One region of the Promicromonospora sp. NPDC050262 genome, then DNA from elsewhere that is predicted to be linked to it. Evidence: predicted binding sites of a transcription regulator. Region 1 holds the regulator's gene; each other region holds the start of a gene.
The links. Region 1 encodes LexA, which represses DNA repair genes until DNA is damaged. Its sites were predicted from a motif close to TCGAACANNTGTTCGA; they were not measured.
Positions count from the first base shown of each region.

Region 2: the regulator LexA is predicted to act here: its motif matches at 1,921-1,936, upstream of AB0I29_RS19620 (SAV_6107 family HEPN domain-containing protein).
Region 3: the regulator LexA is predicted to act here: its motif matches at 1,146-1,161, upstream of AB0I29_RS21420 (DUF222 domain-containing protein).

Region 1 is NZ_JBFAKX010000012.1:46,813-50,033, forward strand. Features, by position in the region: gene nrdR (transcriptional regulator NrdR) at 89-571, opposite strand; gene AB0I29_RS18275 (hypothetical protein) at 734-1,228, opposite strand; gene lexA (transcriptional repressor LexA) at 1,486-2,235, shown strand; gene AB0I29_RS18285 (L-lactate dehydrogenase) at 2,312-3,221, opposite strand, start outside.
Region 2 is NZ_JBFAKX010000013.1:172,393-175,613, reverse strand. Features, by position in the region: gene AB0I29_RS19635 (PAC2 family protein) at 1-285, shown strand, start outside; gene AB0I29_RS19630 (cold shock domain-containing protein) at 576-779, shown strand; gene AB0I29_RS19625 (fused MFS/spermidine synthase) at 843-1,802, opposite strand; gene AB0I29_RS19620 (SAV_6107 family HEPN domain-containing protein) at 1,981-2,448, shown strand; gene AB0I29_RS19615 (DNA polymerase IV) at 2,508-3,221, shown strand, end outside.
Region 3 is NZ_JBFAKX010000016.1:49,525-52,745, forward strand. Features, by position in the region: gene AB0I29_RS21410 (hypothetical protein) at 1-134, opposite strand, end outside; gene AB0I29_RS21415 (GNAT family N-acetyltransferase) at 420-1,088, shown strand; gene AB0I29_RS21420 (DUF222 domain-containing protein) at 1,237-2,808, shown strand; gene AB0I29_RS21425 (ferredoxin reductase) at 2,871-3,221, opposite strand, start outside.

The DNA of each region.
Region 1 (3,221 bases):
GTCCGTCGTCGGCCCCAGCCTGCCCCACCGCGCGCCGGGGTGCCAATCGCTTTTCGTACCCTCGCCTGCGAGCGGCCCGTCCGGGCCGCTACGCCTGCGCGGCGGCGCGCTCCGCCGCGCGCTCGGCGCGCTCCGCGCGCAGGGAGGTGATGGCGCTCTCGAAGTCCTCGAGCGAGTCGAACGACTGGTAGACGCTCGCGAACCGGAGGTACGCCACCTCGTCGAGCTCGCGCAGGGGGCCCAGGATCGCGAGGCCCACCTCGTACGCGTCAATCTCCGCGCTGCCGTTGCTGCGCAGGGTCTCCTCGACCCGCTGGGCCAGGATCGCCAGGTCGTCGTCGCTGACGGGTCGGCCCTGGCACGCCTTGCGCACGCCCGCGGCGACCTTGTCGCGGCTGAACGGCTCGGTGGCGCCGGACCGCTTGACCACCGACAGGCTGGCCGTCTCGACGGTGGTGAACCGCCGGTTGCAGTTCGGGCACTGCCGCCTGCGCCGGATCGACAGGCCGTCGTCGGCGGTCCGTGAGTCCACCACGCGCGAGTCGGCGTGGCGACAGAACGGGCAGTGCATGCTCACTCCTGCGTGGTCGGCCACGGACCGGAGACATCCGGTCGCGCCCCGACCGTAAGCGGGCAAACCACCCCCATGCAACATCGCCGCAACATTTGACGGCGAATCGTGGCCTCCGTCCACTTCTGCGGCCCGTCCGGCCCCTTCCGCGGGGCCCTCCGGTCACTCCTTCGGGAGGAGCAGCAGCTCGCCGACCCGCACGGTGCCCGACGTCATCTCGTTGAGGTCCTGCAGCCGCGCGACCGCCTGCCGCACGTCCTCCCCGGGCCTCACGACCTGCTCGGCGAAGCCCCAGAGCGTCTCCCCCGGCTGCACCGCGTGCACCCGGACCTCCGTGGGCTCGCCCGGCGAGCTGGCGACGGCGGTCGCTCCCCACGTCGCCATCGGCGCGACCACGAGCATCACCAGCAGCACCAGCACGACCCGGCCGCGCCGCGTGAGCCGCAGCCCCGCGAGCCCGAGCCGGTCGGCGAACGTGCGCGGCCCGCGCACCGGGTACGAGTGGCCGGCCGGACGGGGCCGGGGCGGTGCGGACGCCCGGCTCGGCGGGTACGTCGGGCGCGGCTGATACGCCCGCGCCGCGCTCGACCCGGGCACCGACGCGTACGCCGGTCCGTACGCCGGGGTGTACTGCCGCAGCGGGATCACGTCCCCCATGGCCCCTCCTCGAAAGGTGACTCGAACTCTTGTCCGTCATACACACGTTCGTCGAACGCTCGTACCATTGTGTAGCACGGGACACCGTAGAAGTCGAGACACGCTCGAACATTCGTTTGAGCCGAGCACATTTGTGATCTAGAGTGGGCAGCGCACAGGAGAACATTTGTCGGAACGGGAGGGGCACGGGCATGACGGGACGGGACGGGACCAGCGACACGAGAGCCGTCGACACGGCACTCTCGGGCGTCGCCACGTTGGACGCGCCGGGCGACGGGGCGGTCGCCGACGTGCACGCGATCTCGCCGGCGGACCGCCTCACCGAGCGGCAGCGCCTTGTGCTGGACACGATTCGGCAGTCGTTCGAGACACGCGGCTACCCGCCGTCGATGCGCGAGATCGGCGAGGCCGTCGGGCTGGCCAGCCCGTCGAGCGTCAAGCACCAGCTCCAGATGCTGGAGAAGAAGGGCTTCCTGCGCCGCGACCCGAACCGGCCGCGCGCCATGGAGCTCGTCGAGCCCCTGGCCGAGCAGGTCGAGAAGCCGACGCGCGGCGAGATCCACTGGCCCGAGCCGCGGCGTAGCGGCCAGGTGCACTGGGGCGGCTCGGTTCCGGACGACGCGAGCACGCCGCCGCCGTCGTACGTGCCGCTCGTCGGCCGCATCGCGGCCGGTGGCCCGATCCTCGCCGAGCAGGTCGTCGAGGACGTGTTCCCGCTCCCCCGCCAGCTCGTCGGTGACGGCGAGCTGTTCCTTCTCAAGGTCGCGGGCGACTCCATGGTCGACGCCGCGATCTGCGACGGGGACTGGGTCGTCGTGCGCCGCCAGAACGTGGCCGAGCAGGGCGAGATCGTCGCCGCCATGATCGACGGCGAGGCCACGGTCAAGACGTTCAAGCAGACCGACGGGCACGTGCTGCTGCTGCCGCAGAACCCCGCCTACGAGCCCATCCCGGGTGACGAGGCGCAGATCCTGGGCCGCGTCGTCGCGGTGCTGCGCAGCCTCTGAGGTCTCGACAGGCTCGACCGACGGGAACGGGCTCGACCGGCAGTCGCTGGTCGAGCCCGTTCCCGTCGGTCGGGACCTAGAACCCGAACCTTCGCTGTACCGCCCGCACGCTCTCCGCCGACGCGCGCAGCCCGGCCAGCTCGTCGTCCGACATCGGCACCCGGACGGTGTCCGTGACGCCCCGCCGGTCCACCAGGGACGGCACGGACAGGCACACGTCGCTGATGCCGTGGTAGTCGTCCAGCAGCGAGGACACAGGCATGATCCGGCGCTCGTCCTTCAGCACCGCCTCGATGATGCGGGTCGCGGCCAGGCCCACGGCGTAGTTGGTGGCGCCCTTGCCCGCGATGATCCGGTAGGCGGAGTCGACCACCTCGTGGTGCACCTCCGCGCGCACCGCGGCGTCCAGGGGCGCGGCGCCGCCGACCGGCACCCAGTCGAGCAGCGGCACGCCGCCGATCGAGGCGGAGCTCCACAGCGCGATCTCCGAGTCGCCGTGCTCCCCGGCGATGTAGGCGTGCACGTTCCCGACGGCCACCCCGCACCGTTCCGCGAGCACCACGCGGAGCCGCGACGAGTCGAGCACGGTGCCGCTGCCGAAGAGCCGCTCGCGCGGCAGGCCCGAGATCTTGAGGGCCGCGTACGTCACCACGTCCACGGGGTTGGTCACCATCAGGTAGGTCGCGTCCGGCGCCACCTCGACCAGGCCGGGCAGGATCGTGCGCATCAGCCCGATCGTCGCCTCGGCGAGGTCGACGCGGCTCTGGCCGGGCTTCTGCTTGGCGCCCGCCGTGACCACCACGACGTCGGCCCCCTCGCACACCGCCGGGTCGTCCGAGCCGATGACGTGCGCCTGGGACGTGAACATCAGCCCGTGCTGCAGGTCCAGCACCTCGGCGTCGACCTTCTGCCGGTCGATGTCGAGCAGGGCGATGGTGCGGGCCGAGCCGCGGGTCAGCGCCGCGAAGGCGAGCGTCGATCCCACG
Region 2 (3,221 bases), on a different contig from region 1:
CCGGCCACGGTGGTCGCGCTGCACCACACGGAGCGGGCGACCGGGCTCGACCTGGCGGTCCCCGCCCTCGAGGAGGCCGCGACCGACGCCAAGATCGAGGTGGAGAAGCAGGTCGCGGAGTCGACCGAGATCGCCGCCGTGGTCAAGGCGCTGGAGGAGCAGTACGACGCCTTCGCGCGGTCGATCGGCCGGCCGAGCCTGCTCGCGGAGACCACGCCGATCCCGAGCGCGGAGGAGCTGGGCGCGGAGTTCGAGCGGTTCCTCGCACAGCAGAACGGCGACTGAGCCGCAGGCTCAGTCGCAAGAAGGCAGAGTCTGAGCCGGCCTCGCAGCGCAGGGTGTGGGCCGAGGGACGAGGCACGTGCCCGGTGGCTCCGCGGCCCGGTGTGTCATAGCTGCGGCAGAAATGTGCGTGTTCCGTGGCACATTTGAGTGGTCCATGCCACACTGGCGCACGTTGCAGTGACGTACCAAGGCCACGTCCGCCGTGTCGTGAGCAAGTCGGGAAAGCATTGCGGCACGGGGGCGGGCAACGGGCTCGCCGTCGGATCCCGGACGGAAGGTCGAAGGACAGCATGGCGCAGGGTTCTGTGAAGTGGTTCAACGCGGAGAAGGGGTACGGGTTCATCGCCCAGGACGGCGGCGGCGCCGACGTCTTCGTGCACTACTCCGCGATCCAGTCCAACGGGTACCGGTCTCTCGAGGAGGCCCAGCGGGTCGAGTTCGAGATCACGCAGGGTCCCAAGGGTCCGCAGGCGGAAGCAGTCGTGCCGCTCTGACGTAACTCGTGAGAAGGCCGCCCTCCCTCCGGGGAGGGCGGCCTTTTCGCGTGGCGTGGCGGGTCAGGTCGCCGGGTCGGGGGCCGGGGTCGCCAGCGGGGCCGCCGTGCCCGCGAACGCCGCCGCGTCCGCGCCGGCCAGGAGGGTGGCGGGCACCGCCAGGGTGCGCAGGGCGCGCCCCAGACGCGGGTCCCGCAGATCCGGGCGCTCGACGACGTCGCGGGTCCCCAGGGGGCTCTGTGCGGCCTCCTGGGCACCCTCGTGCGGACCCTCCGCCCGGGCGTCGTCCCGGACGCCGTCGCGGGTGCCCTCCGGGGCGTCGGACCCGTCGTCGTGCGCCGGCTCCTCGGGCAGCTCGCGGACGGCCGCGAGGACCAGGTTGCCGTACCGGCGCCCCTTGAGGATCGCGGGTTCGGCGACGGCGGCGAGCCGGCCCTGCGCCGCGGCGTCGGGCCCGAACGCCTCCGCGAGGCTCGCGACCTCGCGGCGCGCGGTGGTCAGCGGCGGTCGGTCGGCGCAGTTCACCAGGAGGACGCCGCCGGGACGCAGCACGCGGTGGGCCTCGGCGGCGAACCCCGTGCCCACCAGGTGGGCCGGCGTGCGGTCGCCCGCGAACACGTCCCGGACCACCACGTCGTAGGAGGCGTCGCGGGCGGTGGACAGGGCGCGCCCCGCGTCGTCGGCGCGCAGGCGCAGCAGGGGCGAGCGCGGCAGCGCGAACCACTCGCGCACGAGCTCCAGGAGGCGGGGGTCGAGGTCGACGCCGAGCTGGCGGGAGCCGGGCCGCTCGTGCTCCACGTGCCGTGCGAAGGCGCTGCCGGCGGCCCCGAGGTGCAGTACCCGCAGCGGCCCGGGCGGCAGGAGGGCCACGAACGCGGCCATCTGCTGCATGTACTCGAAGTCGAGAAAACCGGGGTCGGCGAGGTCGAGGCTGGAGCTCGGCACGCCGTTGACGTGCAGCGTCACCCGCTGCGGGAAGTCGGGGTCGCGCACCACCTCGGCGGTGCCGGTGCTGATCGGCACGGGGCCGACGGGCAGCTCGGCGGGGAGTGTCAGTGGTGCGGAGGAGGATGGGCGGCGTCGGGCGGAGCGGCGGGCCATGAGGACAGTGTCTCCCGGACCCGCGGTGCGCTTGACAGGATAGAACGTATGTTCGATAGTGTCGCACAAGGGGTTCGATCGGAGGTTCGAGATGGGCACCATGCAGTCTCAGAGCGGGCGGGACGTGGTCTCGGCACGCATGCTCGTGCCACGCGCCGTCCCGCCGGGCGTCAGCGCCCTGCTGCGCAAGGCGGACGCGGAGCTCGCCGAGGCGGCGCGTGCGGCCGACCCGGGCGACCGGTTCGTGCACGCGCACCTCGCGGCCATCCGGTCGGCCGCGGCCGTCGTGGCCCTGCGGGGTCGCCCGTCGGCGCGCTCCGGCGCGCGGACGGTGTGGGACATGCTCGCGCACGCCGAGCCGGACCTCGCGGCCTGGTCGGGCTACTTCGCCTCCGGCGCGCCCCTGCGGGCCGCGGTGGACGCAGGCCGTCCGGAGCGGGTCGAGCCCGCACGGGCGGACGAGCTGCTCGCGTGCGCCGAGGACTTCCGGGACGAGGTGGCGATGCTCGTGGACCCGCAGACGGGGTTCGCGACGCAGCGCCTGTCCCTGGTGCCCGAGGCGTCCTGACCGGCGCCGGCGGGTGCCGGCAGACAAGCACTGGGCAAGAGCGGGAACGGAGCACGTTCGTGAGCAAGGGGCCGCGGTCAGCGGCGGCGAGGCGGGACTGGGGGTCGGACGAGTCCGGCTGCTCCGTGCTGCACCTGGACATGGACGCGTTCTTCGCGTCCTGCGAGCTGGCGCGGCGGCCGGAGCTGCGCGGCCTGCCGGTCATCGTGGGCGGGCAGGAGCGCGGCGTCGTGCTGGCCGCCACGTACGAGGCGCGCGCGTTCGGTGTCCGGTCCGCGATGCCGATGACGCGGGCGCGTCTGCTGTGCCCGCAGGCCGTCGTGGTCCGGCCCGACCACGACCTGTACCGCGACGTGTCCCGCTCGGTCATGGGCATGCTGCAGGAGGTCACGCCGCTCGTGGAGCAGATCAGCGTGGACGAGGCCTTCCTGGACGTCAGCGGCGCCCGGCGGCGCCTGGGCCCGCCCACAGTGATCGGCGCCGAGCTGCGCCGCCGCATCGAGGAGAAGCACGGCGTCACGGCCTCGGTCGGCATCGCCCGGAACAAGTTCGTGGCCAAGCTGGCCTCCACGCACGCCAAGCCCGACGGCCTGATGCTCGTCCCGGTGGACGCCACCGTCGACTTCCTGCACACGCTGCCCGTCGGCGCCCTGTGGGGCGTGGGGGAGAAGACCGAGAAGTCGCTCGCCGCGTGGGGGATCACGACGGTCGCGGAGCTGGCCCGCACGGACCTGCCGAGCCTGCAGACGGCCGTCGGCCGGGTCAGCGGCGCG
Region 3 (3,221 bases), on a different contig from region 1:
AGCGGCACCCCCGCGCGGTGCGCGACGGTGCGGAGCGTGAGGGCGGCGATCCCGGCGACGTCCGCCAGCGCGATGCCGACCGACACCAGGTCGGCGTCCCCGGGGGTGCCTGCTGCGAGACGGGCGGCGGGCACGCCGGATGGAAGGCGCCCCTCGTCCCGACGACGCCGGTAGGCGCGCGACTGGCAGGACCGCGAGCAGTACCTGCGCGGCCGTCCGGTGCCCGCTGCCGGGCCGAGGTCACGACCGCACTCCGCACACGCCACCCCGGGCTCCTTTCGTCGCACATGCCGGTGAGTCGAAACTACTGCGCCTCGCCGCCGGAGGTGCACGAGCCTGGAGCCATGTCGAAGCGGGGAATGTCGAAGCCTGAAATGTCGAAGCCGGGAGTGTCGAAGCCTGGGACGCCGAAGCCCCGTATGACCGTCCGGCCCGCCGTACCCGCGGAGTTCGACGTCGTGCTCGCGGTCTGCGTCGAGGCTTTCGCCGACGAGGCGGTGTCGGCGTGGGTCGAACCGGTCGCCGAGCGACGTCTGGACCGCACCCGGGAGCTCTTCACGACGTCGCTCCGAGCCGCCGTCGACGCCGGTCAGCTCCTCGTGGCTTGCACGCCCGGCGGAGAGCCGGTCGCCGCGTCGATGTGGATCACGCTCGACGACGCGAGGCCGGTCGTCGGGCCGGAGGATCACGCTGACCCCACTGGCCCCGCTGATCCCACTGACCCCGCCGGCCCCGCGGACCTGGCCGGTCCCACCGGACCCAGCGACGACCACTCGGTCTCGCGGCGCCTGGCGGCTGTCGTGGCAGCCACCACCGCGCGACATCCCGGGGCACCGCACGTCTACCTGTCGGCCATGGCCGCGCTCCCCCTACGCCGAGGACTGGGGGCGGGGTCTGCGATGCTGCGTCACGGCCTCGACCAGGCCCGGGAGCTGGGGCTCCCGGTGTACCTGGAGGCGTCGACGCCGCAGAACCAGCGGCTCTACTCCCGCCATGGATTCCAGGAGCACGGCGCGCCCATCCGACTGCCCGAAGCAGGGCCGACCCTTCAGCCGATGTGGCACCCGAACGGGAGGACGGCGCCGTGAGGCGGACTCATGGCGGGAACGAAGAGTTATCCACAGATATTTTTCTGATCGAACGATGCGCACGAGCGTTCGATAGGACGAAGCACCGCCGCGGACCGGACCGGTCCGGTCCTGGTGTTCGAGATCGCGCACGAGGGTGGTGTGAACCATGGCAAGAGAGCAACGCGGGAGCACCTCGCGTGCCCTGGGGGACGTCCTGACCGACCTCGACGAGCTCCTGGACGAGCTGACCGGGAGGCTGGCTCCGGACACCCGCGGCGACCGCCCGACCGTCCGCGAGTCCATGACGACACCGAGCCTGGTGTCGGCGTCCGCCCGCCTCCGCGTGGCCGGCGCACGGATGGATGCCGTGCGCTGGTCGATCCTGCCCCGGATCGAGACCGCCGGGCTGTGGGCCCAGACGGGCGCACGCACCTTCGCCGTCTGGCTGGCCCGCACCGAGGACGTCCGGACGGCGACCGCCCGACGTGACGTCCGCACGGCCAGGGCGCTGCGCGACCACCTGCCCGCCACGCTGTTGTCGGCCCTGACGGGCCGGGTCGGTGTCGACAAGATCCGCGCCCTGGTTGACGTCGCCACCACCAGCACGAACCGAACCGACGCCCTGGCCGCACCGGCAGTCGACGTCGCTACGGTCGACGTGCCCATCGTCCACGTGGCCACGGTCGAAGTGGGGACTGTCGAGCCCGTTGCCGATCCGGCCTGCGATCCAGATGCGCCCGCGCCTGCCGACACGACCGAAGACCCCGTTTCCGGGGTACCGACGACTCCAGGTTCGCCGACGTGGGAGGAGCAGCTCCTGGACTGGTCGACCCGGAACGGGCCTGACCGGTTCCGCGGCCTGGTGCGCTACTTCGCCCGCCACGCTGACCCCGACGCCGACGAGCGCGGCTACACGAAGGCCAGGCAGCGTGAGTACCTCGACGTCGCACCCACGCTGGGCGGCTACCACCTGAGCGGGTTCCTCACCGAGGAGCACGGCCAGACGCTGACCACGGCGATCGGCTCGGTCATGGGCGCTCCGGCCGCGGACGACGACCGCACGCCCGGTCAGCGCCGCGCCCAGGCCCTCGCCGACCTGAGCCGCATCGTGCTCGACGACGGCCGCACCGGCACCGGCGCCTCCGTCCGCCCGCACCTGAGCGTGACCGTGTCCTGGACCGAGCTCCAGGCCCTCGCGGCCAGGAGCGCAGCCCGGGATGCCTCCACACGTCCGGGGGCGGGAGTCCCGAGCACCGCAGCTCCGAACGCGCCAGTCCCGACCGTGCCGGTCGGACCGATCACCCCGAGCGGCGTCCCCCGCATCAAGCGCCCGGCGGTCTTCACCGAGACGAGCGCTCCGGTGCCGGCCTCGCTCCTGCGCCGCATCACCTGCGACAGCGAGGTCACCCGCATCGTGTTCGGAGCCGACTCGCAGATCCTCGATGTCGGCCGGAGCAGACGGACGGTCACCGGGCAGCTGCGCCGGGCGGTCATCGCCCGCGACCAGCACTGCGTCTACGGCCAGTGCGACCAACCGCCCACGCGCTGCGAGGTCCACCACGCCCTGCGCCACTGGGCGCACGGCGGCGAGACCTCCACCACCAACGCCGCCCTGCTCTGCTACCACCACCACGACCTCGTCGACACGCAGAACATCGCCATGCACTACGACGAGGGCTGGCACTTCACGCACCCGAACGGGCACGTCACACACCCCACCCGCACGCACCTCACATGACCAGGCAGCCACCAGGGCACCGTTCACCACGCACTTCGACCGTGCACCAGCGCAGAAGCCGATCAGTTGCCCGCAGGCCCGAACCGTTCGGTCCGGATCCGGGCCGGATCGTGTCCCTGGGCCACGAGCATGCGGGCGACCGCCTCGACGAACCCCGTCGGACCGCACACGTACACCCGGGGCTCCAGCTCGGGCGGCCAGCCCCACGAGGCCAGCTCGGAGGAGGTGAGCCGGCGCGGGCCGCGCAGCGCCGTCAGCGAGACCGCCCGGGTGAAGATCGTGCTCGCCTCGAACCCGTCGCCGCGGGCCACGAGCCCGTCGAGCTCGTCGGTGTACAGCCGGTCCTCCGGCGTACGCACCGAGTAGATCAGGCGGAACGGTGTCCGGTCGCCGGCCTGCCGGCGGGCGCGGGC